Regions from separate parts of the Sulfitobacter sp. DSM 110093 genome, predicted to be linked through region 2. Evidence: riboswitches for the same ligand, from Rfam matches in the RefSeq annotation. Region 2 holds a riboswitch; the other holds the start of a gene.
What was found. Region 2 has a riboswitch for thiamine pyrophosphate ahead of thiD (bifunctional hydroxymethylpyrimidine kinase/phosphomethylpyrimidine kinase). Riboswitches for the same ligand answer to the same signal wherever they lie in the genome.
Positions count from the first base shown of each region.

Region 1: another riboswitch for thiamine pyrophosphate. It lies ahead of thiB (thiamine ABC transporter substrate binding subunit); the one in region 2 lies ahead of thiD (bifunctional hydroxymethylpyrimidine kinase/phosphomethylpyrimidine kinase).

Region 1 is NZ_CP085167.1:185,054-201,135, forward strand. It holds gene lptC (LPS export ABC transporter periplasmic protein LptC) at 1-94, opposite strand, end outside; gene DSM110093_RS00885 (KpsF/GutQ family sugar-phosphate isomerase) at 101-1,069, opposite strand; gene DSM110093_RS00890 (ribonuclease D) at 1,066-1,680, opposite strand; gene DSM110093_RS00895 (PaaX family transcriptional regulator C-terminal domain-containing protein) at 1,735-2,526, opposite strand; gene paaZ (phenylacetic acid degradation bifunctional protein PaaZ) at 2,516-4,540, opposite strand; gene DSM110093_RS00905 (2Fe-2S iron-sulfur cluster-binding protein) at 4,551-5,615, opposite strand; gene paaD (1,2-phenylacetyl-CoA epoxidase subunit PaaD) at 5,623-6,171, opposite strand; gene paaC (1,2-phenylacetyl-CoA epoxidase subunit PaaC) at 6,165-6,887, opposite strand; gene paaB (1,2-phenylacetyl-CoA epoxidase subunit PaaB) at 6,923-7,267, opposite strand; gene paaA (1,2-phenylacetyl-CoA epoxidase subunit PaaA) at 7,273-8,265, opposite strand; gene pcaF (3-oxoadipyl-CoA thiolase) at 8,294-9,499, opposite strand; gene cobO (cob(I)yrinic acid a,c-diamide adenosyltransferase) at 9,743-10,348, opposite strand; gene DSM110093_RS00940 (DMT family transporter) at 10,419-11,357, opposite strand; gene aroC (chorismate synthase) at 11,368-12,477, opposite strand; TPP riboswitch at 12,570-12,671, shown strand; gene thiB (thiamine ABC transporter substrate binding subunit) at 12,706-13,689, shown strand; gene DSM110093_RS00955 (thiamine/thiamine pyrophosphate ABC transporter permease ThiP) at 13,665-15,221, shown strand; gene DSM110093_RS00960 (ATP-binding cassette domain-containing protein) at 15,208-15,900, shown strand; gene DSM110093_RS00965 (6,7-dimethyl-8-ribityllumazine synthase) at 15,897-16,082, opposite strand, start outside.
Region 2 is NZ_CP085167.1:1,972,800-1,988,881, forward strand. It holds gene DSM110093_RS09635 (TRAP transporter large permease) at 1-691, opposite strand, end outside; gene DSM110093_RS09640 (TRAP transporter small permease) at 693-1,187, opposite strand; gene dctP (TRAP transporter substrate-binding protein DctP) at 1,195-2,166, opposite strand; gene DSM110093_RS09650 (putative DNA modification/repair radical SAM protein) at 2,393-3,628, shown strand; gene DSM110093_RS09655 (UdgX family uracil-DNA binding protein) at 3,628-5,058, shown strand; gene DSM110093_RS09660 (SOS response-associated peptidase family protein) at 5,055-5,693, opposite strand; gene DSM110093_RS09665 (hypothetical protein) at 5,828-6,562, shown strand; gene DSM110093_RS09670 (DNA polymerase Y family protein) at 6,510-7,997, shown strand; gene DSM110093_RS09675 (error-prone DNA polymerase) at 7,997-11,326, shown strand; TPP riboswitch at 11,438-11,534, shown strand; gene thiD (bifunctional hydroxymethylpyrimidine kinase/phosphomethylpyrimidine kinase) at 11,601-12,404, shown strand; gene DSM110093_RS09685 (FAD-dependent oxidoreductase) at 12,397-13,377, shown strand; gene thiS (sulfur carrier protein ThiS) at 13,367-13,564, shown strand; gene DSM110093_RS09695 (thiazole synthase) at 13,568-14,329, shown strand; gene DSM110093_RS09700 (thiamine phosphate synthase) at 14,326-14,922, shown strand; gene DSM110093_RS09705 (HesA/MoeB/ThiF family protein) at 14,919-15,881, shown strand; gene DSM110093_RS09710 (ABC transporter substrate-binding protein) at 15,919-16,082, shown strand, end outside.

The sequences.
Region 1 (16,082 bases), 1.6 Mb from region 2:
ACAGCAGGAACAGGGTCGACAGCAGCGCCAACGCGATCAGCGGAAAGAGCACTTTCAGCCAAGAAACAACGCGTGAGTGGCGATCGGCCTTCATCGCGCCTTAGCCCAGCCCGACGCGCAGGCAGTCATGGATATGCAGTAGGCCTAGCGGCATCTTGCCATCGTTTTGCGAGGGGTCCGTAACGATCAGGCAGGTGATCTTGCGGTTGTTCATTACGCCAACGGCTTTTTCTGCCAATTCTTCGGGGCCAATGGTGATTGGCGCGGAGGTCATGACTTCTTCCGCGGTCATGGTCATCAAACCGTCAAGGTGGCGCGCAAGGTCGCCCATGGTGATGATCCCCGATAGGGCACCAGCCTTATCCGTCACGCAGACCACGCCAAAGCCCTTGCGGCTGATCTCGCTCAGTGCGTCGGCCATTGGGGCATCGGCAGAGACCACGGGCAGCGCATCGCCTACATGCATCAAATCCGCCACACGGCTCAGCCTTGCACCCAGCTTGCCGCCGGGGTGGAAGTCGCGGAAATGCTCGGCAGTGAAGGCGCGGTTCTCCATCAGCGCCACGGCCACCGCATCGCCCATCGCCAGCGTTAGCGTGGTCGAGGTGGTTGGCACAACGCCGGTGCCGCAAGCCTCTGCCAGACGGGGCAGCTCCAGCACCACGTCGCTGTGGCGGCCCAAGCTGCTGTCGGGGCGGCTGGTGATGCCAATCAGCGGGATCGCATAGCGGCGTGAATAGGCGATGAGGTTGGCAAGCTCTGGCGCTTCGCCTGAATTGGAGATCGCCAGCACCACATCGGCTGCGGTGATCATGCCCAGATCGCCATGGCTCGCCTCCGCCGGATGCACAAATTGCGCGGGCGTGCCGGTAGAGGCCAACGTCGCTGCGATTTTGTTGCCGATATGGCCCGATTTACCGATGCCAGTAACGATGATGCGGCCCTTGCAGGCGCGCATCAGATCAACGGCGGCGCGAAAACGATCATCAAGGCTCTCGGCCAGCTGGATCAGCGCATCGGATTCGCATCGGATCACGCGGCGGGCGGTATCGAGGAAAGGTGTGTTCATGCGTGTGCGAAGATGTCCGTGTCCGGCCATCCCTCCAGATCCAGCTTGGCGCGCATCGGCAGGAAATCGAAACAGGCCTGCGCCATGTCCATCCGACCTTCGCGTATCAGGCGTTTGTTAAGTTCATCGCGCAGACGGTGCAGATACAGCACATCCGACGCGGCATAGTCGATCTGCGCTTGGGTCAGTTTTTCGGCCCCCCAATCGCTGGATTGCTGCTGTTTCGAGATGTCGACACTCAGCAGTTCTTGGCACAGCTTGGCCAGCCCGTGCCGGTCAGTATAGGTACGGATCAGGCGGCTTGCGATCTTGGTGCAATAGACCGGCGTCGCGGTGGCACCAAAGGTGTTGAGCATCGCGGCAATGTCGAACCGACCGTAGTGAAACAGTTTCAGCACATGCGGGTTTTCCAAAAGCGCACAAAGGTTCGGTGCTTCGGTCTGGCCCATGGCGACCTGCACCAGATGTGCATGCCCATCGCCGCCCGACAGTTGCACAACGCAAAGTCGGTCGCGGTGCGGGTGGAGGCCCATCGTCTCGCAATCAATGGCGACCATCGGCCCAAGGTCGAGGTCATCCGGCAGGTCATTCTGATAGAGGAAATTTGTCATGCCGTCGTCTATACCGCGCTTGCCCGCCATGGGAAAGCAGCGCTTTGCACAGGCTCAGCCCGTTGCCGAGGTGGCGGCTAAATCTTGCAAGGCGGGCTGGGGATAGCGGTGCAGCAATTGATCGACCAGCAGGTGGCATTGGTAGCCGGACCAATCGGGGCGGATCACCCCACCGGGCAGGGCGGGGTGTTTCAGAACCAAGCGCCGCCAGTTGTGCACGATAAGGCACCGCAGCACGGCAACTCCCAGTGCATCCATATGATGGACGCGGGTCAGTTCGTTTTCGGCTGTGCTCAGCGCAACGAGCAACGCGTCATATTCTGATGCAAGGTCCGCAGGCTCTACAGCGCGGCGCAGCCAATCGGGCGGGGTTTCTCCGCGCAGGGCAAGGCAGCCTTTGGGGGCCGTGCTATCGGCTCGCCCGACATAGGCGCGCGGCAGGGCGGGGATGAACCCAGAGGCGCGCAGGGCGGTATCCGTCTCGCGCCCGTTCTCTTCGGTCATCACCATCTGCCAAGGCTCTGACAGATCAGGTGGGGCGGCATAGATGCGCGGGCTGGCGGCCGCACTTTCCGCGCGACCCTGCGCGGTCAGGCTGTGCTGGCTGATCCGGCCCACTTTGTGGGACTGCAACCAGCCATCATTGCGCAGCCTGTGCAGCGCCACGCGGCTTGCCTCAGGTCGCACATCAAGTGCAGCCATAATGCTCGACAGCACCGGCCCGTCGATCGCATCACCATTTCCTTGGGCCAGATCGCCAAAGAGGCTGATCATCAATGACCAGACGCGTTGACCACCCAAACCCGCAAAAGCGGCAACGAGGGGGGCAGATTGCTCAGAGGGCATTCATCGTCAGCAGGTCGTATTCTGCGACCGCTTCCTCCCGTTGGTTGGTCAGGGTCACATGCCACCGCACCTCGCCATATTCTTCGTTGCGCGGGGTCTTGTGTTTGACAGTTAGCCGCACTTTCATGCTGTCCCCGGCAGAGACAGGTTCGAGGAAGCGAAGATTGTCGAGACCCGTATTGGCCAAAACGGGGCCGGGATCAGGCTGCACGAACAGGCCCGCAGCAAAGCTGAGCAACAGGTAGCCATGTGCCACGCGGCCCGGAAAGAACGGATTCGCGGCGGCGGCTTCGTCGTCCATATGTGCATAGAACGTGTCGCCGGTGAAATTGGCGAAGGTTTCGATATCTTCAAGCGAGATTTCGCGAGATTTGGAATAAAAGGTTTCGCCCAAGTCCAGCTCGGTGAAACGCCGGGTGAAAGGGTGATCGCGGTCGGTGATCTCTTCCGCGCCCGGCACCCATTGCTGACCGATGGCAGTCAGGATGTCGGGGCTGCCTTGTATGGCGGTGCGCTGCATGTAGTGCATCACGCCCCGAATGCCGCCCAGCTCTTCGCCGCCGCCTGCGCGGCCCGGCCCGCCGTGCACCATATGCGGCAGCGGGGAGCCGTGGCCCGTCGCCTCACCCATGGATTTGCGGTTGTTGAAGTAAAGCCGCCCGTGGAAGGCGGCGGAGCCCATGGTCAGTTCGCGCGCGACTTCGCCATCATTGGTGATGATGGAGGCGACGAGCGACCCTTGCCCTCGGTTCAAAAGCTGCGTGGCATGGGCCAGATCACGGTAGGGCATGAGGGTGGAAACAGGGCCGAAAGCCTCGGTGTCATGCACGCGCTCGGCTTTGTCTGGGTCGGCGCAGTGATACAGCATCGGCGGCAGGAAGGCGCCTTTGTCTTTGTCGGCGCCGTTGACGGTAAAGTTGTCGGGGTCGCCAAAGACGCGCTCGGCCTCTGCACCCAGCCGCGCGACTTTTTCTAGCACATCGCGCTTTTGGCTGTTCGAAACCAACGCTCCCATGCGGGTATTTTCATTGCGTGGGTCGCCGATGGTGGTCTTGGCAAGCCGTTCCGACAAAGCGGCGATCACGGCGTCGATCTGCGTTTCTGGAACCATCACGCGGCGGATCGCGGTGCATTTCTGACCTGCTTTGGCGGTCATCTCGCGCTGTACTTCTTTGACGAAAAGATCAAACTCCGGCGTGCCAGGGGCCGCATCGGGACCAAGGACCGATGCGTTAAGGCTGTCCTGCTCAGACGTGAAACGCACCGAGTTCTGCAGCAGTAAGGGATTGCTGCGCAGTTTCAGCGCAGTGTCGGCAGAGCCAGTGAAGGCCACGGCATCCTGACAATCAAGGTGGTCCAGCATATCGCCCAGACCGCCGCTGACCAGTTGCAGTGCGCCTTTCGGCAGCAGCCCGCTCTCCAGCATCAAGCGCACACAATGTTCGGTAACATAGCAGGTCGCGGTGGCGGGTTTGACGATGGCCGGAACGCCCGCGAGCAGGGTAGGGGCGAGTTTTTCAAGCATGCCCCAAACGGGGAAGTTGAAGGCGTTGATATGCACCGCGACGCCTTGCAACGGCGTGCAAATATGCCGCCCCATGAACTGCCCATCACGGCCTAACTGCTCGGGCGCGCCATCCAGATAGACATGCGCATCAGGCATCTCGCGCCGACCCTTGGAGGCGAAGACGAGCATCGTGCCAATGCCCCCGTCCACGTCGATCTTGTGATCAGAAAGGGTCGCCCCGGTGTCGTAGCTCAGATCATAAAGCGCCTGTTTATGCTCCATCAGATGCAGGGCCAGCGCCTTGAGCATCCGCGCGCGGTCATGGAAGGTCATCGCGCGCAAGGAAGGGCCGCCGTGCTCCCGGGCAAAGCCCAGCATCGCCTGCACATTCAGCGCATCGTTTCCGGCTTGGGCGATCACTTCGCCCGTGATGGCGCTGGCAATGTTGCGGGAACCGGCACCAGAGGCAAGCCATTCGCCCGCCGCAAAGCTTTGAATATCGCGCATGTTGGCTCCTTTAATGTGTGTCGTAGTCGATGGTGAGCGTGTCGCTCAGCGGGTAGCTTTGGCAGGTCAGCACATAGCCGCGCTCGACCTCGTAATCTTCCAAAGCGTGGTTCGAGATCATCTCGACCTCGCCATCAAGCACCTTGCCCATACAGGTCGAACAGACCCCGGCCTTGCAGGAAAACGGTGCTTCTTGCCCGTTCTCCAGCGCCGCTTCGAGTACCGATTGACCCTTTTGCATGGTGAAACTTCGCCGCGCCCCGTCGATGATGACAGTCACTTCGGTGCCGCTTTGGCCTTCGCTGCGCTTGGCCATTTCTTGTTTCGCCAGACGGCCTTGTTGGCTTTCACTAAAGAGTTCAAATTTGATTTGTTCGTCGCTTAGCCCGTTGGTCTTCAGCGCCTCGGCAATCGCTAGCATCATCGGCTCTGGGCCGCAAATGAAGGCGGTGTCGATATTGTCGATCTGAATCCAATGTTTAAACAGCGCATCGCATTTCGCCTGATCGATACGGCCCTCAAACAACTCCATGTCCTGACCGGATTCGAGGATATGGATAATCGTCAACCGCCCCATGTAGTGGTTTTTGAGATCTTCTAACTCTTCGCGGAACATGATCGTGTTCACCGCGCGGTTGGCATAGACCAGCGTGAAGGTCGAGTTCGGCTCGCGTTTGAGCACAGTCTTCAGGATCGATAGCACCGGGGTAACGCCCGATCCGCCCGCAAAACCAAGGTAATTCTTCGCCACCTCAGGCTCGATCGCCGTAAAGAATTTGCCCTGCGGCGGCATCGCGCGGAGCGTATCGCCGACCTTAAGCTCGGTATTGGCATAGGTCGAAAACGCGCCGCCATCTACACGTTTGATGCCGACCTTTAATTCGCCATCATCCAGCCCCGCGCAGATCGAGTAGTTGCGGCGCAGCTCGGTGCCGTCGAAGTCCTGCTTGAAGGTCAGGTATTGGCCTTGGGTAAAGGTAAAAGCTTCGGGGTTTTCCGGCTTCAGCGTCAGCACCACCGCATCGCGGATGGTGCGGTGGATATCAGTCACTAACAGGGGGTGAAACTGGCTCATCGGGGCCTCAGATACATTTGAAATAGTCGAAGGGTTCACGGCAGTCGCAGCAGCGCCATTGGGCCTTACAGGGGGTCGATCCGAACTGGCTGATCCGCTCCACCGCTTGGCTTTTGCAATGCGGGCAATGCCGCGGGCCGCCTGCTGGGCGCGGCGGCGCGATGCCGTAAGATTCCAGCTTGGCACGGCCAGTGTCACTCATCCAATCGGTGGTCCAAGGCGGAGAAAGCTGGCGTTTTAAGTCCAGATTTTCGATACCGTGGTCGCGCAGCGCCATCTCGATATCAAGGTTGATGATGCTGGTGGCCGGGCACCCCGAATAGGTCGGTGTGATGGTCACAACCAGAGTATCGCCGTCCCATTCCACATCGCGGATGATGCCGAGATCGGTAAGCGAAATGGCCGGGATCTCCGGGTCCGGGATCGCCGAAAGCCATGCCCAAACCGTCTCTAACGTGGGCTTTCCGGCCAACGCGGCACCGCGCGGGGCGGTATCGCGCACCACCCCCGGCACCGGCGCGGGGGCCGGGCGGCTGTGGGGGGCGGATTTCACCATGTGGCGTCCGGGTAGGCGCGTTGCAGCCATTGCATCTGCGTCAGCATATGGCCCAGATGTTCACTGTGACGCGCGCCGCTTTTCCCGCCCTTATGGGCAAAATCATCTTTGGGTTTGATCAGGGTCGCTGCAGCGAGCGTGTCGCCGACCAACTGGTCATAGCTCGCCCGCAGGCTGGCCGGATCAGGGGCGATGCCCGCATCTTTCATGGCAGCGTCCACATCATCGCCGAGGAACATTTCCCCCACATATGGCCAGAGCAGATCAAGCGCTGCCTGCATGCGGCGGTGGCTTTCCTCGGTCCCGTCGCCAAGGCCGATCACCGTATCGGAGGAACGTTCGAGGTGGTAGGTTACCTCCTTCGCGGATTTCTCGGCAATCGCCGCTATCTCTTTGTCGCTGGAATCGATCAGCGCGGTCAGTTGCGACAGATGCCAAGCGTCGAACAGGAACTGCCGCATCATTGTCTGACCAAAATCGCCATTGGGTTGTTCAACCAGCAGCACATTGCGAAAATCCCAGACATCGCGGTGAAAGGCGAGCTTGTCGGCATCGCGGCCTGCGCCTTCGACTTCACCCGCCATGCCCAGCCACAGCTGCGTTTGCCCGATCAGGTCGAGCGCCACATTGGCCAGCGCGATGTCTTCTTCCAGCACTGGGGCGGTGCCGCACCATTCCGAAACGCGGTGGCCCAGCACAAGGGCGCTATCCCCCATGCGACAGAGGAATTCGAATTTAGGGTTAACCGTGGTCACATTGCCCCCACTTCGTCGGGAATGTCGAAGAAGGTAGGGTGGCGGTAAACCTTGTCGTTCGCAGGTTCATAAAGCGCGCCTTTTTCCTCGGGAGAGGAGGCGGCGATGGCGCTGGCCTCGACCGCCCAGATGCTCACGCCTTCGTTGCGGCGGGTATAGACGTCGCGGGCGTTTTTGATGGCCATTTCCGCATCAGCAGCGTGTAAGCTGCCGACATGGCGGTGGCTTAACCCGTGCTGACCACGGATAAAGATTTCCCAAAGGGGCCATTCTGTTGACCGGGTTTTGCCATGCGGCGCGGCCTCGGTGCCTTTGTATTCGCTGGATTCAGGGCTGCTCATCTTGCTTACTCCGCTGCCATTTGTTTGCTGCGCTTCTTCTCGGCGTGGGCCAAAAGCCCCTCGCGTACCCAGCGGCCCTCGTCCCAAGCCTTGTTGCGCGCGGCCAGCCGTTCGGTGTTGCAGGGGCCATTGCCCTTGAGCACCTGAAAGAACTCTTCCCAATCCGGCTCAGCAAAGTCGTAGTGGCCGGTGTCCTCGTTAAACTTGAGGGTTTCATCGGGGATCGTGAGGCCGAGGTATTCCGCCTGCGGCACCGTCTCATCGACGAATTTCTGGCGCAGCTCATCGTTGGTGTTCATCTTGATTTTCCACGCCATCGACTGCGCGGAATGGACCGAGTCTTTGTCTGACGGGCCGAACATCATCAACGCCGGGAACCAGAAACGATTCAGCGCGTCTTGGGCCATTTTGCGCTGCGGCTCAGTGCCCTTGGCCATCTTCATCATGATGTCGAAGCCTTGGCGCTGGTGAAAGGATTCCTCTTTGCAAATCCGCACCATCGCGCGGGCATAAGGGCCATAAGAGGTCCGTTGCAGCGGTACTTGGTTCATGATCGCGGCACCGTCGACAAGCCAACCAACAGCGCCCATGTCGGCCCATGTCAGCGTGGGGTAGTTGAATATCGACGAGTACTTCATCTTGCCCGACAGCAGGTCGCGGGTCATCTGGTCGCGAGTGACGCCCAGCGTTTCCGCCGCGCAATAGAGGTAGAGACCGTGGCCTGCCTCATCCTGTACCTTGGCCAACAGGATCGCCTTGCGCTCCAGTGTCGGCGCGCGGGTGATCCAGTTGCCTTCCGGCAATTGGCCGACGATCTCGGAATGCGCGTGCTGACCGATCTGGCGGACCAGGTTTTTGCGATAGCCCTCGGGCATCCAGTCCTTGGGTTCAATTTTGCCGCCCGCGTCGATACGCTCCTGAAAGGCGCGCTCTTCGGGGTCCATCTCGTCGAGGGATTTGATGCCCTTGCCGGTGGATTTGATCATCTGTGCATACATCGGTCTGTTCCTTTCTCGGAAAGAAGTCTCAGCCTGCGTTTTCGAGGATCAGTGCAACGCCCTGACCCACGCCCACACACATTGTACATAGCGCGTATTTGCCGCCCGTCCGCTTGAGCTGCAGCGCCGCCGTCATCACGAGACGTGCACCAGACATGCCCAGCGGGTGGCCGATGGCGATAGCACCGCCGTTGGCGTTTACATGGGGCGCGTCATCCGCCACGCCGAGCGCGCGAAGGGTGGCGAGGCCTTGGGAGGCGAAAGCCTCATTGAGTTCGATCACGTCCATCTGTTCGATGGTCAGGCCCGCGCGGTCCAGCACTTTGCGCACCGCGGGGATCGGGCCGATGCCCATGACGCGCGGCTCGACACCTGCGGCAGACATGGCAACAACGCGGGCGATGGGGGTGAGGCCGTGATCTTTCACGCCTGCCTCAGAGGCCAGCAGCATCGCTGCCGCGCCATCGTTGACGCCCGAGGCATTGCCCGCGGTGACAGTCAGGTCAGCGCCATTGATGCCGCGCAGCTTGGCGAGTTTTTCCAGCGTGGAGCCGGGGCGGGGGTGCTCGTCGCGGTCGACGATCACGTCGTCGCCTTTGCGCTGTGGGATCGTGACGGGGGTAATTTCCTCGGCAAAGAGGCCCTTTTCATCCGCCTCTGCCCAGCGTTGCTGGCTGCGCGCGGCAAAAGCGTCTTGGTCCTCGCGCGACACGTCATGGTCGGCGGCGACGTTGTCGGCGGTTTCGGGCATGGAATCCACGCCGAACTGCGCCTTCATCTTGGGGTTCACAAAGCGCCAGCCGATGGTGGTGTCATAAACGGTATTGCTGCGCGAAAACGCGGTTTCGGCCTTGGGCATCACGAAGGGCGCGCGCGACATGCTTTCAATCCCGCCAGCGATGGCCAGATCCATATCACCGGCGCGGATCGCGCGGGCGGCGGCACCTACGGCATCCATGCCGCTGGCGCAAAGGCGGTTGATCGTCGCGCCGGGTACATCGACGGGCAGGCCTGCCAGCAGGGCGGCCATGCGCGCGACGTTGCGGTTGTCTTCGCCCGCTTGGTTGGCACACCCCATGATGACATCATCGACCCGCGCCCAATCCACCGATGGGTTCCGCTCCATCAGCGCCTTCAGCGGGATCGCGGCCAGATCGTCGGCGCGAACCGAAGAGAGGGCGCCGCCGTAACGGCCAATGGGGGTGCGCTGCGCGTCGCAGATGAATGCCTGCATGGGGGTACTCCTGTTGTTGCCCTGCAATTTACACATCGCGGCGATTCGTTTCAATCAAAATGTTACGGAATGCATCCATGAATTATATTTCGGTAACACGTCATTGGGCAAATGGGCATGCTGTGGCTCCGGGCCCGCGCCGCATGGAGTGGGGATGAGACGCCGGATCGCGAGAGAATAAAAAAAGGCCGCCCTTGGGTAAGGACAGCCTTTGGTATCTTCAGAAATGCAAAGCGAGGGGGCTTAGTAATCCACGCCGCGCTGCGCTTTGATGCCAGCTTTGAACGGGTGTTTGACCTCGGACATCTCGGTCACCAGATCGGCATAGTCGCAAAGCTCGGGCCGGGCGTCGCGGCCTGTCAGCACCACGGCTGTGCGTTTGTCGCGGCCATCAAGCCCAGCGATCACGTCTTCGATCTTGAGGTATTCATAGCGGATGGCGATGTTGATCTCATCCATCACCACAAGGTCATACTCCCCGCTCGCCATCATCTCACGTGCCTTGCCAAACGCGGCTTCGGCGGCGGCGATATCGCGGTTGCGGTCTTGGGTATCCCACGTGAACCCTTCGCCCATCGTGTGCCATGTCACCTCGTCCAGCTGTTCAAAGAACAGCCGTTCGCCGGTCTTCCATTTGCCCTTGATGAACTGCACCACACCGACGCGCTGTTTCCAGCCAAGCGCGCGCACCACGACTCCGAAAGCAGAGGAGGATTTGCCCTTGCCCGGCCCGGTATGGACCAGTACCAGCCCCTTTTCCGGGTCTTGCAGTTCGGCCACCTTGGCGCGCTGCTCGGCCTGACGCTGCTGCATCTTTTCCTTGTGGTCTTGCGGATCCGCGTCGCTCATCGGTCATCTCCTCTATCCGGTTTCGGGGCACCATAGGGAGAGGATTGGTCAGGCGAAAGCCCGCAATGAATCACGCCTTGGGATCGGTGACAGACCGTGCTTTGCCGCGTTCCATCCCCAGCTGCCGCTCGCGCCAGATCACCAGCGCGCCCGCGCTGATCACCAGCGCCGCGCCCGCCAGCATCATCATCGTCGGCAGTTCTGCGAAAAAGACATAGCCCAGCACGATGGCAAAAAGCATCGAGGTATAGTCATAGGGCGCGAGCATTGAAGCCGAGCCAAAACGATAGGCCGAGGTGATCAAAATTTGCGCCACCCCGCCGATCAACCCGGCGAGAACCAGCAGGCCGAAGGTTTGCAGGTCGGGCATTACCCAGCCAAAGGGCAGGGTGAAAAGCGCCAGGATCGACGCGGTGGCCGAGAAATAGAACACGATCGCCGCCGTGTCTTCGTTCTGCACCAATTGCCGGATGTGAATCTGCACGAGGCTGCGCACCATTGTCGCCATCAGGATCAGCAGCGCGCCAATGGTGGCCGTCTGCTCCATCGTGCCGATGTTGGTAAAACGCGGCCAAAGGATGATCATCACCCCGACCAGCCCGATCGCCACGGCACTCACGCGGATCAGGCGGATTTTTTCACCCAGCAACACGGCGGCGAGGATGACGGTAAAGATCGGTGTGGCAAAGCCGATGGCGGTGACCTCGGGCAGGGGCAGCAGGCCAAGGCCGGTAAAGGTCAGCCCCATCGCCGTGGTGCCGAACAGCCCGCGCCAGACATGGCCCATCGGGTTTTGCGTCTTCAGCCCGCTTTTCAATTTACCGCGTTGCGCCAGCCAGATCAGGATCACCGGAATGGCAAAGAAGGATCGAAAGAAGACAGACTCGCCCGCTGGCACGTCGTCGGCCAGCGATTTGATGATCGCAGACATGCAGGTGAAAAGCAGGATCGCCGTGATCTTCAGCCCGACGCCAAGGGCGGGGCGGGCGGAGAAATCATCGACTTTCATACTCTGGTCCTCATGCTTCGGGGCCGATCCGCCCGCGATTGGTGCCGATCTGCCCGCGGTGCAGCAGCAGGTGATCCAGCAGCACGCAGGCCATCATCGCCTCGCCCACCGGCACGGCGCGAATGCCGACGCAAGGATCATGGCGGCCCTTGGTGATGATCTCGGTCTCTTCGCCTTGTTTGGTGATGGTGCGCCGCGTGGTCAGGATGCTTGAGGTCGGCTTCACCGCGAAACGCACCACGACATCCTGCCCGGTGCTGATCCCGCCCAAGATACCGCCCGCATGGTTGGAGGAATACTCCGGCCCCTCTGGCCCCATGGTGATCTCATCCGCGTTCAGCTCGCCGGTCAGCATCGCAGCTGACATTCCTTCGCCGATTTCCACGCCTTTGACGGCATTGATGCTCATCATCGCGGCGGCCAGATCGGTGTCGAGCTTGCCATAGACCGGCGCGCCAATGCCCGCAGGCACGCCGCGCGCGGTGACTTCGATGATCGCACCCACGCTGCTGCCCGATTTGCGCAGCCCGTCGAGGTACTCGGCCCAGTCGCCTGCCGCCTTGGCGTCGGGCACCCAAAACGGGTTCTGGTCGATCTGGTCCCAGTCAAAGGCATCCCGGTCGATCTTATGCGGACCCATCTGCACCATATAGCCGGTGATCTGCAGGTTCGGGGCCAGCACCTTGATAGCCTCACGCGCCAGTCCACCCGCCGCCACCCGCGCCGCCGTTTCACGGGCCGAGGAACGCCCACCTCCGCGATAGTCACGGATGCCGTATTTCTGGAAATAGGTGATGTCGGCATGACCGGGGCGGAACTTGTCTTTGATGTCGCCGTAGTCTTTCGAGCGTTGATCGGTGTTTTCGATCATCAACTGGATCGGCGTGCCGGTGGTGACCCCTTCGAAGGTGCCCGACAGGATCCGTACCTCATCCGCCTCACGCCGCTGCGTGGTGTATTTGTTCTGGCCCGGTTTACGCTTGTCCAGCCACTGTTGGATCATGCCCTCGTCAATCGGCACGCCGGGGGGGCATCCGTCGATGGTCGCACCAAGGGCGGGCCCGTGGCTCTCGCCCCATGTGGTGACCCGGTAAAGATGGCCAAAGCTGTTGATCGACATGGGCGGACCTCCTGTTGTCAAACCCTTAGCCGGGGCAGCGCCCTGCCTCAAGGGGATTTGCCTTGCCAATTGTGCAGGTCCGATCTACCCCTAACGCTACCTCGGGGGGCCTTTGGGCTGAGATGTACGTGTTGTGCGGACCCGTTGAACCTGAACCGGTTAACACCGGCGGAGGGAAGGTCAGGACAGACATCCACCTTTTACCTTTCGCCGCAAAAGGAGGATGCAATGAAGTATCTTACACTTGCTGCGGGCGTCTTGGGCGCATCGGCTGCATGGGCCGAAACGCCTGAATTGACGGTCTATACCTACGACAGTTTCGTCACCGAATGGGGCCCTGGCCCGGCGATCGAAGAGGGGTTCGAGGCAGAATGCGGCTGCGACCTGAAATTCGTCGGCATGGGCGATGGCGCGGCACTGCTGGCGCGGCTCAAGCTTGAGGGCGCACGCTCTGACGCGGATATCGTGCTGGGGCTCGACACCAGCCTTGTCGCGGCGGCGAAGGAGACTGAGCTGTTCGCGCCGAGCGGGTTGCAGGCTGACTATGATCTGCCGATCACTTGGGAAGATGAGGTATTCGTCCCCTACGACTGGGGCTATTTCGCCTTTGTGCATGGCGCGGACCTTTCCGCGCCCGCGCCCACTGACTTCAAAGCGCTGGCCGAGAGTGATCTGAAGATCGTCATTCAAGACCCGCGCTCCTCAACCCCCGGTCTGGGTCTGTTGATGTGGGTCAAAGCGGCTTATGGCGATGAAGCGCCCGACGTTTGGGCAGGGCTGGCGGATAACGTCGTGACCGTCACCAAGGGCTGGTCCGAGGCTTACGGCCTGTTCCTCGAAGGCGAGGCCGACATGGTGCTGAGCTACACGACATCCCCCGCCTATCACCTGATCGCAGAGGAGGACGACAGCAAGACAGCCGCGCTGTTTGACGAAGGCCACTACATGCAGATCGAAGTGGCAGGGAAGCTTGCGGGGTCGGATCAGCCGGATCTGGCGGATCGGTTTTTGCAATACCTCGTTTCTGATGCCGCGCAATCGGTGCTGCCGACGACCAACTGGATGTACCCCGCCGTGACGCCCGAAGGCGGTCTGCCCGAAGGGTTTGAGGGCATGATCCAGCCCGGCAAGGCGCTGTTGGTGCCGAACGGCGACGTTCCCGCGCTCCGTGAAGAGGCTTTGGACGAATGGCTGACCGCGCTGTCGCGTTAAGCGGCAAGACGGGGCTTTTCGCCGCCGCACTGGTCGCGGGGCTGATCCTTGCCGCCTTGGTCGCTGTCTTCACGGCAGCCGATGTGGGTGCGGGGCTTGGTCCGGCGGATTGGGCGGCGGTGCGGTTTACCGCGACGCAGGCAGTCTGGTCAGCAGTGCTCTCGGTGCTGCTGGCCGTGCCGGTGGCGCGGGCGCTGGCGCGGCGGCGGTTTTGGGGGCGCGGGGCGCTGATCACCCTGCTCGGCGCGCCGTTTATTCTGCCGGTGATCGTGGCGGTGTTGGGGCTGCTGACGGTCTTTGGCCGCTCGGGCGTGCTGAACCAATTTGGCGCGGCGCTTGGCCTGCCGCCCGTGTCGATCTACGGGCTGCATGGCGTCGTTTTGGCCCATGTTTTCTTTAATCTTCCGCTGGCGACACGGCTTTTGTTGCAAGGCTGGCAGGGCATCCCGTCCGAGCGGTTTCGACTGGCCGGGCAGCTGCAGATGACGCCGCGGGCGCTGTTTCTGGCACTGGAATGGCCGATGCTGCGGCAAGTTTTACCCGGCGTGGCGGCGCTGATCTTCGTGATTTGTCTGACCAGTTTTGCCGTGGCGCTGACATTGGGCGGCGGGCCACGTGCGACGACGATTGAACTGGCGATCTATCAGGCATTTCGGTTTGATTTTGACCTTGGGCGGGCGGCGCTTTTGTCAGTGGTGCAGCTTGTTCTGGCTGGCGCTGCGGCGGTTGCGGCGCTTTGGCTGATCCCGCCGATCAGCATGGGCGGCGGGTTGGACCGCCCCCTGCGCCGCTGGGATGCGCTGGGCGGAGGGCAACGGGTGTTGGACGGGGGCGTGATTACGGTTGCCGCCTTGTTTTTACTGCTGCCGCTGGGGGCCGTAGTGCTGCGCGGATTGGTAGGTTTGGGGCAACTGCCGCCTTCAGTGTGGCAAGCTACATTGAACAGCATTCTGGTGGCGGGCCTCAGCGTGATGGTACTCGCCGCACTGGCCCTGCCGATGGCAGGTTGGATCGCCACCCGGCGGCGCGGCGGGGTTGAGGCGATTGGCCTGATGGGGCTGGCCGCCTCGCCGCTGATGATCGGCACGGGCTGGTTCATTCTGATTAACCCAGTGCTTGACCCGGCGCGGCTGAGCCTCCCCGTTACGGCCCTCGTGAACGCGCTGATGGCGTTGCCCTTCGTGCTGCGCATTCTGGTGCCGCGCCTGCGCGAGACGTTGCAGGATTATGGCCCGCTGACGCAGACCCTCGGCATGAATGGTTGGGCGCTTTGGCGTCTGTTGGTCCTGCCGCGCTTGCGCCCGCAGCTGGGCTTTGCCGCCGGACTGACCGGGGCGCTTTCGGTGGGTGACCTCGGCGTGATCGCGCTGTTCGCCGATCAGGACCGTGCGACGCTGCCCTTGCAAATGTACCGTCTGATGGGCGCTTACCGGATGGAGGCCGCGGCGGGCGCGGCGCTGCTTCTGCTGATCTTGGCGCTGGCGGTGTTTTTCATCTGCGACAAATGGGGGCGCTGGCATGCTGACGCTTGAGGGAATGCGCATCGAGCGGGGCGATTTCAGCCTCTCTGCCGATATGACGCTCGCACCGGGGCGCAGCTACGCCGTGATCGGTCCCTCCGGGTCGGGCAAGTCGACGTTGTTGGCGGCGATTTGCGGTTTTGTGCCAGTGGCGGCGGGGCGGTTGTTGCGGGAGGGGGTGGAGATCACGGATCAACATCCCGGCCAGCGCGGCATGACGATGCTGTTTCAAGATAATAACCTGTTTCCCCATCTCACCGTGCGTCAGAACGTCGGGCTTGGTCTGCGCCCCGACCTTCGTCTGAAGGCGGCGGATCGAGAGGCGATTGATGCCGCCCTCTCGCGGGTGGGGCTGAGCGATCACGCCGCCAAACGCCCCGGCGCTTTGTCCGGTGGCCAGCAAAGCCGCGTGGCGCTGGCGCGGGTGCTGGTGCAGGCGCGGCCTTGGGTGTTGTTGGATGAACCTTTTGCCGCGCTCGGCCCCGCGTTGAGGGTCGAGATGCTGGACTTGGTCCAAGACCTCGCCCGAGAGACTGGGGCGGGGCTGATCATGGTGACCCATGCGCCGGATGACGTGCGCCGCATCGCGGATGAGGTGATCTTTGTCGAAGGCGGGCGTGCCCATGCGCCGGGGCCGGCGGCGGAATTGCTCGACAACCCGCCACCGGCCTTGCGTGCCTATCTGGGCTAGGCTGCGGAAATTTTTGAAATTTCCGGGGCGTTTTCTTTTGAAGAAAACACCTCCAGCGCTTGGGTCATGCCAAGCGCGGCTTGCGCGGCCTCGCGCCCTTTGGTCACGAAATGCTCGCGGTAGATCGCGTTGTGATGGTCGGTTTCCTGATAGTGATGCGGGGTCAGCGAGACTGACAGCAC
Region 2 (16,082 bases):
ACAGCGGCAGCACATAGATCACGAAGGGCGTCCAACGTTCGCGCAGCGGCATTTCCTCGTAGACATCGGGCGGCGCGACTTTCGGGTCCAAAAGGCTCCGCCCCACCACATAGGCCACGAAAAGCACCGCCAGCAGCAGCGCGGGCAGCACCCCTGCGATCAGCAGCCCGGCGATGGAGATGCCCGCGAGCGAGCCCACCAGAACCGCCAGCGCCGACGGCGGGATCAACATCGCAATCGCGCCCGAGGCCATGATCGGCCCCATTGCCATCGACGGATGGTAGCCCCGTTTCAGCATCCCCGGCAGCAGCGTGCCGCCCAGCATCGCGGTATTGGCGATGGTCGAGCCGGAAAGGGCTGCGAAAATCGTACCACCGAAGATCGTAACAACCGACATGCGGCCCGGTACCCGCGTCACCACCCGCTCAATCGCGTCAATGGCGCGGTGCGCGACCCCGGTTTGAAACAGTATCTCTCCCATCAGGATAAACAGCGGAATCGGCGCGAGCTGAAAATTCGCCACCGACTGCGCCGAGTTGCGCGCCAGTTGCAAGATGCCGCGCTCTCCGCCCAATACGAAATAGGCGCCTACGGTGGTCACGGCGATGAAAGCAAATGCGACCGGCAAGCCGATCAGCAGCAAAACCGCCAATCCGCCCAGCATCAAGGTTAAAGTCAGTCCCCAATCCATGTCAAAGACCACTCAAGCTACGCTCGGCCGTTTCCGGATAGAGCAGACGACGAATAAAAATGATCGTACACAGCGCCAGCGACAGCGGCACAAAGGCCAGCATCCACCACTCTGGGATCACAAAAGACGTGCGGATCATCGACCCGCGCGCGGCAGAGGCCAGCACCGCCTGCAGCCCGTACCAGCCCAGCACCCCCGCCGTCACCGCGCCAATGGCGCTGGTCAGGCGGGTCAAAGCATGGGCCGTGCCCTGCGACAGGTTGCTGGTGATCAGATCAACCTTCACATGCCCGCCGATCGACAGCACCCAAGGCGCTCCAAGGAAGGTGGCAATCATCAACGCATATTGGATTGCATCCAAGGCGCCATAGACCACAGGCAAGCCGAGATTGCGCAGCACCACGTTAATCGCGATAAACACCGCGATCACCCCGAGGATACCGGCCGCAAACACGGCCAGCCCCCGGAGTGTCCGGTCAAACAGTGTTGAGATCATCGGGCGATCACTTAGTCATGCAGGCGCGCATCTGCTGCGCAAGATCGGCATCCACCTCTGCGACCGCCGCCCAACCGGCATCGCGCGCGGCATTGGTCCACGCTTCGGCATCGGCCTCGCTGAAGGTGATCGTCTCGATCCCCGCCTCTGCCTGCGCCGCGTATTCCGTCGCGTTGCGGTCGGCGTTGTCGTTGTTGAGATCTTCCATCCAAGCGGCACCTTCTTCGAGCTTGGCGCGCTGTTCGTCCGTCAGAGAGTTCCATGTGTCGAGGTTCACCAGAGTGTTCACGTCGACATTGTAAAAGCTCGGATCGACACGGTATTTCGTCTGCTCGTCCCAACCCAGGTCCAACACACCTTGGCTCGGCCAGCCGTAGCCGTCGATCGCGCCGCGTTCCAGCGCGCTATAGACTTCGGCCGGCGCAGTGCGCACCAAATTGGCGCCCAGTTGCGTGAACATCGCTTGATAGACCGGCGTGGTGCGGATGGTCAGACCGCTCAGGTCCGGCCCTTCGACCGGCTTGGTCAGATAAAGGTGATAGCCGATCCCGTCGCCGCCGTGGGCGAGGTATTTCACGTTCATCTGCTCTTGGTGGATGCCATCAACCAGTTCATAGCAGCCATTCTCGCGTTGCTCTTGAATGGTGTTTTCCGCCAGATGCAGCGCATCGCCCGTGGGCAGCAGGTTCGGGTAATAGGCGGTGGTGTTGTTAGCGATATCGACCACACCGGATTGCACGGCGTTGCCCAATTCGAAGGGCGGCACGGCTTCGGGGCCACCGACAAGATTGATTTGCACAACACCTTTGCCATTCTCATTGACCCACTCAACAAAGGATTCGAATTCGCGGCTAAAGGCGGTGCCAAGGGTAAAGGCCGACACGGCGCGTAGGGTGATTTCCTCTGCCTGGGCGGTGCTGGTGGTGGCAAGGGTGCTCACGGCAAAGAGCGCCGCGCTGAGCGTGGTCGTTGTTTTCATGGTCGTCTCCCAGTTGTTATCAAAAGCTCGCGATCTCTGCCCCGACGCCTTCGCATGCATATGCATAATATGTATCTGCATGTAATTGGTAGCGGCAAGATTTCGCTACGTCAATTTAAACTCTCACCCCCTGCCCGCGCCTTCGCACAGGCGGTGCCCTGCGCAGATTGTCGCGGCATTAAGATAGTTTAATGACACCCCGCCCATGAGAACATATATAGAACGCATGGCAAAACAGACACTCGATCAAAAACTGGCGATTCTCAGCGACGCGGCGAAATACGACGCCTCCTGCGCCTCCTCCGGCTCGACCAAACGCGACTCGCGCGATGGCAAGGGGCTGGGCTCCAACGAAGGCAGCGGCATCTGCCACGCATACGCCCCCGACGGGCGGTGCATCAGCCTGCTCAAGATCCTGATGACCAATTTCTGCATCTACGATTGCAGCTATTGCATCAACCGCGTGTCCTCCAACGTGGATCGGGCGCGGTTCAGCGTAGATGAGGTGGTGAAGCTCACCATCGAATTCTACCGCCGCAACTATATCGAAGGGCTGTTTTTGTCCTCGGGCGTGATCCGCTCGCCCGATGCGACCATGTCTGACATGGTCCAGATCGCCCGCAAGCTGCGGCACGAAGAGAACTTTCGCGGCTATATCCACCTCAAGACGATCCCCGACGCCTCCCCCGAGTTGATCGAGGAAGCCGGCCGTTTGGCCGACCGTTTGTCGATCAATGTGGAACTGCCCACCGACACGGCGGTGCAGCAATATGCGCCCGAGAAAAAGCCCGAGCAAATCCGCCGGGCCATGGCCAATGTGCGGATGGTCAAGGACGCCAGCAAAGAGAAATCTTTCTCTGGCAAGCGCCCGCCGCGCTTCGCGCCCGCAGGCCAATCGACGCAGATGATTATCGGCGCGGACGGGTCGAACGACGCCACCGTGCTGGGGCAATCGACGCGGCTTTACTCCAGCTACAAGCTGAAGCGCGTCTATTACTCCGCCTTCTCGCCGATCCCTGACAGTTCCGCCAAACTGCCGCTGATCCGCCCGCCCCTGCAACGCGAGCATCGGCTTTATCAGGCCGACTGGCTGCTGCGCTTCTATGATTTCCAACTGGACGAGATCACTTCAGTCACCCGCGACGGCAATCTCGACCTTGAGGTCGATCCCAAACTCGCATGGGCGCTGGTGCACCGCGAGCATTTCCCGCTCGACGTCAACCGCGCCAGCCGCGAGATGCTGCTGCGGGTGCCGGGGTTCGGGGTGAAGACCGTGACCCGTATCCTCGCCGCGCGACGGCATCGTAGCTTGCGCTACGAAGACCTGACCCGCATGGGTGCCTCGATGAAAAAGGCCCGCGCCTTTGTCACCGCAGGCGGCTGGACGCCCGGTGGGTTGACCGACAGCGCCGACCTGCGCGCACGTTTCGCGCCGCCGCCCGAACAGTTGACCCTGTTCTGATGCAGCGCGTCTCGCTCCCCCCCATCGGCACGGCGAAAGCATGGCGCGAAGCGGCGCGCGGTTTTCTGGCCGCAGGTATCCCGCCCGAGGATATTCTCTGGGGCGATCATGCCGCCGCGCCCGATCTTTTTGGCGGCGAGAGGCTGACGCCCATGGGCGGGCAGGTCTCGGTCCCGCGCAGTTTCGTCTCCATGGCCGAAACCGCCGTTTGGCACAGCGATCCGGAACGTTTCGCGCGGCTTTATGCCTTTCTTTGGCGGGTGAAAGACGCACCGCATCTGATGTCGGACCGAGGCGATGCCGACCTCGCCGTGCTGCGGGGGATGGAGAAGAACGTCCGCCGCTGCCAGCACAAGATGAAGGCCTTCGTCCGCTTCCGTGAAATCGGTGATCCGGCTGCCCCGCGCCGCAGTTTTGCGGCATGGTTCGAGCCCACGCATCACACTGTGGAGCCAACGGCGGATTTCTTCGTGCGGCGGTTTTCCGACATGGACTGGCGCATTCTGACGCCCGATGTCTCGGCCATCTTCGAGGGCGGCAAGCTGAGCTTTCAAGAAGGGCACGAAAAACCCGACCTGCCCGAGGACGCGGGCGAGCAGCTTTGGATCACCTACTTCCAGAACATCTTTAACCCCGCCCGCCTGATGGTGAAGGCGATGCAATCCGAGATGCCGAAAAAATACTGGAAGAACATGCCCGAAGCCGCCTTTATCCCGCAGATGATCGCCGAGGCCCCGGCCCGCGCCCGTGCCATGGCCGAGGCAGCACCAACCCTGCCGCCCGTCCGCATGGACCGCGTGCAGGCGCAGCTCTCGGCCTTCTCATCCGCATGGGACGGCCCGATGGAGGACCTGCCCACCGCGATCCGCGCCTGCACCCGCTGCCCCCTGCATTGTCACGCCACCCAAGCCGTGCCGGGCGAAGGGCCAAACCGCGCCGATCTGATGGTGGTCGGTGAACAACCCGGTGATCAAGAGGATCTCGCGGGCCGTCCCTTCGTCGGGCCAGCCGGACAGATGTTCGACCGCGTGGCGGCAGAGGCCGGGCTTGACCGCGAAGCGGCTTTCGTCACCAATGCCGTCAAACACTTCAAATTCACCGCCCGCGGCAAACGCCGCATTCACCAGCGCCCTGAGACGCCAGAAATCGACCAGTGCCGCTGGTGGATGAACGCCGAGGTGGCGCAGGTGCAGCCTAAGCTGATCCTCGCCATGGGCGCCACGGCGGCGCAGAGCCTGACCGGCAAGGGCACGGGGATCCTGAAACGCCGTGGCACGATCGAGACGGGGCCAGAAGGCATCCCGGTGCTGATCACCCTGCACCCCTCCTACCTCTTGCGCGTGCCGGACCCGGCGCTGCGCGAAGAGGCCACGGCGCAGTTCCGCTCTGATCTGGCGATGGCGGCACGGATGATGGCAGAGGCGGCTTAATCCTCGGGGTCAATGACCTGTAGCGTCCCGTCCGGCAAGGGGCGTTGCAGGCTGGGCAGCTCGGCCGTTTCAACCGTAAGCCAGCGCTGCACGTCGTCGGGATTGGTCAGGATCACCGGCATCGCCTTGGGGTGCACGGCCCTGACCTCGGCATTGGCTTCGGTGGTCAGAAAGCCATAGAGGTTATCAGTGGTCTCGCCGTCCTTCAGTTTGCGCACAGAGGTCCATTCGGTCCAGACGCCCGCGAAAAAGGCCAGCGGACGGTCCTCGCCAAGCGCGAACCAGACCGGGCGCGAGCGCTCTCTGGGGCGGTTCAGCGGTTCGGAAAAGGCGGTGAAGGGCACCACGCAGCGATGCTCGGCCCCCAGCCAGCGTCGCCAATGCGGCGAGGCGATGTTGCGGATGTTGGTCACGCCGCGGTCGGTCTTCTTGCCCTTGAGCGCAAAGGCCGGAGAGGGCATCCCCCACCGCATCATCTCCAGCACCGGACCGCCATCGCCGTGGCGCACCACCGGGGCGGCATAGTCGGGGTAGATACCGGGCATCGGCGGCAGGTTGCCTGTTTGGTCGTCGATGCCGTCGAACCAGCCGCGGATTGCGGCCTGCCCCTTGGTCAGGGAATAGAGATTGCACATCGTTGGCCCCCTTGCCGTCGTCTTGGCCCATTAGATGCGGTTTTGACCGCGCCCGGCAAGGGCCACAGGATCTTTGACAGCACCGCAATTGATGATTTATAACTAGAACAAAATGTGAACATATGGAGTCGTGCATGACAACCGATTCTACATATGGGCAGGTCCTTACCCTGCCGCGGCGCCGTCCGTCGACACCCCCCGAACCGGGGGTTCTGGCCGCACATGCGCCGCTGACGGATGTCTTTCCGGGGGCCTTCGCCACGGCCCCGGCCAGCGCCTTCGTGCTGTCGCTCTTGCCGCGCGGCAAGGGGCCGGTGCTTTGGGTGCAGGACTTTCTGTCGCGGCGCGAGAATGGGGCGCCCTATACGCCCAGCTTGCGCGGTTTCGGGCTGGAACAACCGGTGCTGCTGGTCACCGTCAGCCACCCGCGCGACGTGCTTTGGACAATGGAGGAAGGCGCCGCCTGTGCGGGGCTTTCTGCCGTGATCGGCGAGGTGCACGGCGGGCCGGAGGTGCTGGATTTCACCGCCACCAAACGGCTCTCGCTTCGGGCCGAGGCCTCAAACGTGCCGCTCTATCTCATTCGCAGCGGCGATCCCGGCGGCCTGAGTGCGGCGCGCATGCGTTGGCGCATTTCCTCGCTGCCCTCACAGGCCCATCCCTACGATGCGCAGGCCCCCGGCGCGGCCCGCTGGGATTTGGAACTGTTTCGCGCGCGCGGCCATGCGCCAGGGCGTTGGGTGGCTGCCCATGACCCCGACAAAGGCCAAAGCCCCCGCGCCGCGGATCGTCTCCGTCTGGTTCCCTATGCTGACGATGGAGCGGTGGCGCCGGGTGATCGCCCAATACCGCAGCGTTCCGGGGGATGAGGTGCCCGTCGTCCTGTCGCGCGACGGAACCCATGGGCCGGTCGTCCATGGGCTGAGCGCTGCCGCCACGATGCGCGGGATCGAGGCGGGCGCGCGGGTGGTCGATGTACAAGCCATTCACCCCGATCTGCATGTGGAACCCGCCGATCTGGAGGGCGATGAGGCGCTGATCCAACGACTGGTGCATTGGGCGCGGCGCTGGTGCCCTTGGACGGCGCGGGATCAGGACCATGGCCTGCTGCTGGACGTGACCGGCTGCACCCATCTGTTCGGCGGAGAGGCCGCGATGCTGCGCGACATCCGCAGCCGTTTCGCGCTGCAGGGGCTGACCGCGCGGGTCGCCATGGCCCCCACTCCCGGTGCGGCGCAGGCACTGGCACGCTTCGGCTCCGGCGCGCAGATCTGCGGGGCCGAGGACGTGGCCACCGCCCTCGCCCCCCTGCCCGTCGCCGCCCTGCGGCTCGATACCCAGACCACACGGCTCTTGGACCGTCTTGGCCTCAAGACCATCGGCGCACTCTCCGATCTGCCCCGCGCCGCGCTGATGCGGCGCTTTGCCAGCCTCAAGCCCGATCGCAACCCGCTGATCCTCCTCGACAAGGCCCTCGGCAAGGCCCCCGACCCATTGAACGCCCCGCCGGACCACCGCCATTTCATAACCCGCAGCCGGCTGCCTGAGCCGGTGATCGACCCCGCCCCACATCTGCCCGCGCTGGTGGATGACCTCTGCACCCTTCTGGCCCGGGCCGAGCTTGGCGCGCGGCGGTTGAGGCTGACCATCTACCGCATCGACGGCGATTGGCGTGCGCTTGGGGTCGCCACGGCGCGGGCCAGTCGCGACCCGTCGCATCTGCGCAGGCTTTTCGACGGCAAACTGGAAAACATCGACAGCGGCTTCGGCTTTGACCTGCTGACGCTGGAGGCGCTGACCAGCGAACCGCTGCCCCTGATGCAAGACCACCTCGACGGCAAACGCGATCCATCGGCGGATGTGGCCGGGCTGCTGGATCGGCTCGCCGCCAAACTGGGGGCGGACAAGGTCAACTGGCCGCAGTGGCGCGAGACCCACAAGCCCGAACGGGTGGAGCAACGTGTCGACGCCCTGCACGGCACGCCTGCCGCCGCACCCGCCTTGCTGCGCGACCGCCCCCTGCGCCTGCTCACCCCGCCCGAGGAGGTGCGCGTGATCTATGCCGTGCCCGAAGGCCCGCCCTCGCAGTTCAACTGGCGGCGCGTCACCTATAAAACCACACGCCACACCGGCCCCGAGCGCATCGCGCCCGAATGGTGGCGCGACCGCCCCGGCACCCGGCTGCGCGATTACTACAAAGTTGAGGTCGAAGGCGGACAGCGCTTCTGGCTCTACCGCGAGGGGGTGATCTATGACGGTCGCGGGGCCGAGCCGCGCTGGTTTTTGCATGGGCTCTTTGCCTGATGCCCGAGCAGGAAGGACATAAGCGCCGCACCTTGGGGGAGGACGATTTTGCCGCCCCCGCCCGCGCAGAATATGTGGAATTCGGGCTGGCGAGCTGCTTCTCCTTCCTGCGCGCCGCCTCGGACGCGGTAGATTTGGTGGAGCGGGCCTATCAGCTTGGCTACGACAGCCTCGGCATTGCCGATCACAACACGCTGGCGGGCGTGGTGCGGCTGCATGTGGAGGCCGAAAAGGCCCACATCCGCCCCCTGATCGGCGCGCGTCTGGTGCTGCTTTGTGGGACCGAACTGCTGGCCTACCCGCAAGACCGTGCCGCCTATGCGCGGCTCTCGACCTTGCTCTCGGCGGGCAAGATGCAATCGGTGGACGGCGAATGGCAGCAAAAGGGTGAGACCCATCTGACGCTGGAGATGCTGAGCCAACACGCCGAAGGGCTGCATCTGATCGTCATGCCGCCCGAGAACCTTGACGTCTTTGCCGCTGGCCTGCCGCGTCTGGTGAAAGCACTGCCGGGGATGCGGCATGTGGGCGCAAGCTTCCTTTATCGTGGCGATGACCGAGCGCGGATCAACCGCTTGGACGCACTGGCCCGCGCCCATGGGCTGAGGATTTTGGCCACCAACGACGTGCTTTACCACGCACGCCACCGGCGGCCCTTGCAGGATGTGATGGTGGCGATCCGCGAAGGCGTGATCGTGCCCAAGGCGGGCTATCTCTTGGCCGCCAATGCCGAACGGCACCTGAAATCGCCCGAGGCGATGCTGCGCCTCTTCGCCGACTGGCCCCATGCCATCGCCGAGACGCGCCGGCTGGCGGACAGGATCACCTTTCGCCTCACCGATCTGGCCTACGAATACCCACATGAGATCGTCCCCGAAGGCCGCAGCCCGATGGAGGAACTCGCCCGCCTCACATGGGAGGGCGCGGCGCGGCGCTACCCGCAAGGCGTGCCCGAGGCGGTGATCAAAACGATCGAAAAGGAATTCGCGCTCATCTCCGCCAAAAAGATCGCCCGCTATTTCCTCACCATCTACGACATCGTCCGCTTCGCCCGCGAGGAAGCTGAGCCGCCGATCCTCTGCCAAGGGCGCGGCTCGGCGGCCAATTCGGCGGTCTGTTTCTGCCTCGGCATCACCTCGGTCGACCCGGCGGTGCATAACCTGCTGTTCGAGCGGTTCCTTTCCGAGGAACGCGACGAGCCGCCCGACATCGACGTGGATTTCGAGCATGAGCGGCGCGAAGAGGTCATCCAATACATGTACGGCAAATACGGCCGCCACCGCGCCGGGCTTTGCGCCACGGTGATCCACTACCGCCCGCGCTCGGCCATTCGCGAGGTCGGCAAGGCGATGGGGCTGTCGGAAGACGTGACCTCGAAGCTTGCGGGCACGATCTGGGGCAGTTTCGAGGGCCAGATGGACGACGCCCGCGCCCGCGAGGCGGGGTTGGATTTGAGCGATCCGTATCTGCGCATGGTCCTGAAACTGGCCTCCCAAATGATCGGCATGCCGCGCCACCTGAGCCAACACGTCGGCGGTTTCATCCTGACCGAGCGCCCCCTGACCGAGATCGTGCCCATCGGCAACGGCGCCATGCCCGAGCGCAGTTTCATCGAATGGGACAAGGACGACATCGACGCGCTGCAGATCTTCAAGGTCGATATCCTCGCCCTTGGCATGCTCACCTGTATCGCCAAATGCTTCGATCTGATCGAGGCGCATTACGACCGCCCGCTGGAACTGGCCACCGTCCCGGTGGAGGATCACGAGGACGACGCCACCGGGCGACCCACCTACGACATGCTTTGCCGCGGCGACAGTCTGGGGGTCTTTCAGGTGGAAAGCCGCGCGCAGATGGCGATGCTGCCGAAGCTGCGCCCCCGCGTCTTCTATGATCTGGTGATCGAAGTCGCCATCGTCCGCCCCGGCCCCATTCAGGGCGACATGGTGCACCCCTATCTGCGCCGCCGTCAGGGCATGGAGAGCGTCGTCTACCCCGCCCCCGGCCCGGCATTTCCGCAGGACGAGCTGTTCAGCATCCTCAGCCGGACCTTGGGCGTGCCGATCTTTCAAGAACAGGCGATGAAGATTTCCATCGACGCGGCACAGTTTTCCCCGACCGAGGCGAACGAGCTGCGCAAGGCCATGGCCACCTTCCGCTCGCGCGGGACGATCGAGAAGCTACAGGACAAGATGGTGGGCCGTATGACCAAACGCGGCTACGATCCGATCTTCGCGCAGCGCTGTTTTGACCAGATCAAGGGCTTTGGCGAATACGGCTTTCCCGAGAGCCATGCGGCGAGTTTTGCCAAGCTGGTCTATGTCTCGTCTTGGATGAAATGCCACTACCCGGCGGCCTTTGCCTGCACGCTGCTGAACTCCCAGCCGATGGGGTTTTATGCGCCCGCGCAGATCGTGCGCGATGCGCGCGAGCACCGGGTCGAGGTGCGGCCTGTGGATGTGAATTACTCCGATTGGAACTGCACGCTGGAGCCTTGCGGCGAAGGCTTTGCCCTGCGCTTGGGGCTGCGCATGGTGGATGGCTTGCCGGAAAAGGCAGGCGCGCGGATCATGGACCGACGTGAGTCGCCTTTTGCGGATGTCGAAGACCTCAAGTCTCGTGCAGGGTTAGACGCCAAGGCGATCCGCCAGCTTGCCGCCGCCGACACGATGCGCAGCATGGGGATCGACCGGCGTCAGGCGCTCTGGCAGGCGCAAGGGCTGCGCGACGCGCCCGCCTTGCCGATCTTTGACCATGCCGAGGCCGCGGCTCAGGGGCCGGAGCCGGAGGTCGCCTTGCCGGTGATGCCGAAGGCCGAACAGGTCGTGGCCGACTACCAAACGCTGCGCCTGTCCCTGAAGGCGCATCCAATGTCCTTCTACCGCTCCAGCCTCGCCGCGCAGGGGTTCTCCTCGGCCCGAGACCTCTCGCGCATGGGGCATGGGCGACGGGTCAAGCTCGCCGGGCTGGTGCTGGTGCGGCAAAAGCCGGGCAGCGCCAAGGGGGTCTGTTTTATCACGTTGGAGGATGAATGCGGGGTCGCCAACCTTGTGATCTGGCCGAATATGTTCAAGCTTTACCGCCCCACGATCATGGCCGCGCGGCTGCTGGTGGTCGAAGGGCGCGTGCAGACCGATGGGCGGGTGATCCATGTGGTGGCCGACCGGCTTGAGGACCGCTCTGACAGGCTTGCTTCGCTGTCGGATGCGCCGCTGCCCGGCATCACCACGCGGGGCGATCATCCGACCCATCCGCTGCCCGGTCAGGTGGCGATGCATTCCCATCCGCGCGATGCGCTGGTGATCCCGAAGTCGCGGGATTTCCATTAATGAATCTTCATGTGACGCATGAAATAAGAACCACAATACACTGATAATAAATAATAACTAATAAATATCAGAACCCCTGTTGACCCTCTCAACGCCCCTCGCTAGCCTGCCCGCAATCCGTTGGGGTGCCGCAAGGCTGAGAGGTGAGAACCGACCCATCGAACCTGATCCGGGTCGTACCGGCGTAGGGAACGGAACCAAGCATCGGCCCCACGCGGCCCGTCGTTTATCCCGTATCCACACGCCCTTGGCCCATCTAACACATGGGGGCCAAATGGCGTTTCAAACACTAACGATTGCGGGGTCCGACAGCGGCGGCGGGGCCGGGATTCAGGCCGATCTCAAGACCTTCAGCGCGCTTGGCGTTTACGGGGCCAGCGTGCTCACCGCCGTGACAGCCCAGAACACCCACGCGGTGACCGGGGTCGAAATGATCTCTCCCGCGATGATCCGGTCGCAGATGGCGGCCGTCTTTGACGATCTGGCGATCGGTGCGGTCAAAGTGGGCATGTTGGGCGATCCTGAAACGATCACCGCCGTGGCCGAGGGGCTGGCGGGCTGCGCCGCGCCTGTGGTGCTTGACCCGGTGATGGTGGCGAAATCCGGCGATGCGCTGCTTTCCCCCGAGGCGGTGGCGACACTGCGCGCGCGAATGCTACCCTTGGCCCATGTCCTGACCCCGAACCTGCCCGAAGCCGCAAGGCTGCTCGACAGGCCGGAAGCCACCGATGAGGCCACCATGCTGGAACAGGGCCGCGCCCTGCTCTCGGCCGGTCCCGGCGCGGTGCTGATGAAGGGCGGGCATGGGAAGGGGGAGACCTGCGTCGATCTGCTGATCACCGCGGATGAAACCCTGCGCCTTTCCGCGCCCCGCCAGCACACCGCCAACACCCACGGCACCGGCTGCACACTTTCCGCCGCCATCGCCGCGGGGCTGGCGCGGGGACAAACGCTACCCGAGGCCGTGCAGGCTGCGCATGCCTATCTGCAACGCGCCATTGCTGCTGCCGACACCCTCAACATCGGCAGTGGCCATGGACCGGTGCATCATTTCCACGCGGTCTGGCCGCATGAGTGACATCACCATCATCGGCGGCGGCGTTGCGGGGCTTTGGGCTGCGCGGGCCTGTCTGGCGCAGGGGCTGCGGCCACGGTTGGTCGACCGCTCAGGCGCACCCGGCCCGCATTGCTGTTCATGGTGGGCGGGCGGTATGCTTGCCCCCTTTTGCGAAGGGGCGCTGAGCGAACCTGCTGTCGTGACCCACGGCACACGCGCCGCTGACATGTGGTCTGACGTGACCGAAGTGACCCGACGCGGCACTCTGGTCCTTGCCCCCGAACGCGACCGCGCTGAAATTCAGCGGTTCGCCGCCCGAACCGAGAACCACAGCGCCTGCGACGCAGAGGCCATTGCGACGCTTGAACCCGACCTTGCAGGGCGTCATCGCCGCGGATTGTTCTTTGCAGACGAAGCGCATCTAAACCCACGCCAAGCATTGCATGATCTGACACAGGCGCTGGCTGACCAAGGCGTGAGGGCCGAAACCGCAACGCTCACCCCATCCGACATTGGGGGCTTGGTGATCGACTGCCGTGGCATGGCCGCCAGCGACGATCTCCCCGATCTGCGGGCCGTGCGCGGCGAGATGATCCTGCTGCACGCGCCAGATGTCACGCTTACCCGCCCGATCCGTCTGCTGCACCCGCGTCATCCGCTTTATGTCGTGCCGCGCGGGAGCGGGGTTTTCATGCTAGGTGCCACCCAGATCGAAAGTGCCAGTCGGGCCAAAATGACCGCGCGCTCGGCGCTGGAACTGTTGTCGGCGGCCTATGCGCTCGACCCGCGCTTTGCCGAAGGGGAGATCCTCGAAATGGATGCCGACCTGCGCCCCGCTTTCCCCAACAACCTACCCGGCATCGTCCAACGCGGAGAAGTACTGCACCTTAACGGTTTGTTCCGGCACGGTTTTCTTATGGCTCCGACCTTGGCCGAACAAGCGGCGGCCTTTCTTACAACAGCGACAACGGGGGATCTATTCCGTGAAAATTGAAGTAAACGGCGACACGCGTGAGGTCGCAGCCGCGCAGCTTGATGCGGCATTGGCTGAATTAGGCTGGGCCGAGGCAAAAGTGGCCACCGCGCTCAACGGCACCTTTGTGCCCGCAGGCGCGCGGAGCGCGACCACACTCAGCAATGGCGACCGGCTTGAAGTGCTCAGCGCCATGCAGGGGGGCTGAGCGATGCGCGACTTTTACGGCACCACCCTGCCCCTGCCGCTGATGCTGGGCACCGCGCGATACCCCTCGCCTGCGGTGATGGAGGCCGCCTTTCGCCAAAGCGCCGCCCCGGTCGCAACCGTTTCGCTGCGCCGCGAACAGGGCGCAGGTCAGGCGTTTTGGGACATGGTCCGGGGCTTGGGCGTGCATCTGCTGCCGAATACCGCTGGCTGCCATTCGGCGCGTGAAGCGATCACCACGGCACAGATGGCGCGGGAGTATTTCGGGACCAATTGGATCAAGCTAGAAGTCATTGGCCACGCCGACACCCTGCAACCCGATCCATTTGGCCTTGTCGAAGCCGCTGAAACCCTCTGCGCCGATGGGTTCGAGGTGTTTCCCTACACCACCGAAGATCAGGTGCTGGCCGCGCGGCTGGTCGATGCGGGCTGCCGGGTGCTGATGCCATGGGGCGCGCCGATTGGGTCGGGGCTGGGGCTGAACAATCTGCACGGGCTGCGCAGCCTGCGGGCAGCATTCCCTGACATCGCAATGGTCATCGACGCAGGTATCGGCCTGCCCAGCCATGCCGCACAGGCGCTAGAGATGGGGTTTGACGCGGTGCTTTTGAACTCCGCCGTGGCCGAAGCCGAAGACCCCGCCGCCATGGCCGAAGCCTTTGCGCTGGCCTGTCGCGCAGGTGCACTCGCCGCCGCCTCTGGCCCTATGGGGCAACGCGACATGGCCGTGCCCTCAACCCCTGTGATCGGAAAGGCTTGGCTATGAACTTGCCGCGTTTTTATCCTGTTTTTGACAGTGCTGCTTGGGTGGCGCGGGCGGTGCCCTTAGGCGTGAAGCTGGTGCAACTTCGCATCAAGGATGCACCAGAAGATGTCCTGCGCGCCGAGATCACCACCGCGCTCGACCTCTGCCGCCAGCACGGCGCGCTGCTGGTGGTGAATGATCATTGGGAACTGGCGATCGAACTGGGGGCCGATTGGCTGCATCTGGGCCAAGAGGATCTTGATACCGCCGACATTCCAGCGATCCGCCGCGCTGGGCTAAAGCTTGGCCTGTCGACCCATGACCACGCCGAGCTAGACCGTGCGCTTGCCCTTGCCCCAGATTACATCGCGCTTGGCCCCGTTTATCCGACGATCCTGAAAAAGATGAAATGGACCGAACAGGGCCTCGCCCGACTGACTGAATGGAAGGCGCGGATCGGAGATATTCCGCTTTGCGCCATCGGCGGGATGAGCGTCGCCCGCGCGCCGGGGGCCTTTGCCGCCGGGGCAGATACGGTGGCGGCGGTCACGGATATCACGCTGAACGCAGACCCCGAAGCGCGGATGCGCGAATGGCTTGAGGTGACGGCATGAGCCGCTATGCCCGTCAAACGATCCTCCCAGAGGTCGGCACGGACGGCCAAGCGCGGCTAGCTGCGGCGCGGGTTCTGGTCGTCGGCGCCGGAGCGTTGGCGGTGCCGGTGCTGCAATATCTCGTCGGGGCCGGTGTCGGACAGATCACGCTGATTGACGGCGATGTGGTGGCTGAGAGTAACCTGCACCGCCAGCCGCTCTACCGGATGGATGATATCGGCCGCCCCAAGGTTATTGCCGCGGCCGAGGCCATGGCTGCGCTGAATACCGAAGTAACAGTCATACCCCGCGCCGAATGTCTCACCCCCGCCAATGCGCCCGCGCTGGTGGCGGAATGCGATATCTTGCTCGATTGCGCGGATACTTTCGCGGCAAGCCTGACGCTCTCAGATGCGGCTTTGGCACAGGGCAAACCGCTGATCTCGGCCTCGGCACTCGGGCTATCGGGCTATGTTGGCGGCTTTTGTGGGCCAGCCCCCTCCCTCCGCGCGGTTTTCCCAGATTTGCCGCAGACGGCAGCCACCTGTGCCATGGCGGGCGTTTTGGGCCCCGTGGTGGGAATGATCGGCGCGGCGCAGGCGCAGATGGCGCTGTCGGTGCTGCTGAGGCTGTCGCCCTCCCCGCTGGGGCAATTGATGATCTGGAACACCGCAAATTGGCGCATGTCAGGCTTTCGATTTGACGCCGCGCCCGAGCCTGAAACACCCACACCTTTCATAGCCGAAAGCCAGATCACCCCCCGCGATCTGGTCATCGACCTGCGTGCCGAAGCGCCCGCCCCCTTCTCGGCCCAAGCACGCCATGTCCCGCCCGAGGCGCTGTCCGATCTGCCGCTGCCGCCCGGCACCGCTCGCATCGTGCTTGCCTGTCGCACGGGCCTGCGCGCGCATCACGCGGCCAGCACCCTCCGCGCCCGCTGGCCGGGCGAGATCGCCCTGCTGGCCCTGCCCGGCGCCTGATCCTCTTCTGACCAAACACTATATTGGAGCCTTTCCCTTGAAAAATATCCTCGCCCCCCTTGCCCTGACCCTGATTGCTGCGCCTGCGCTGGCTCAGGATAAAATGACCGTCATGCTGGACTGGTTCATCAACCCTGACCATGGACCGATCATTCTGGCGCAAGAAAACGGCTATTTCACCGATGCGGGGCTGGAGGTTGA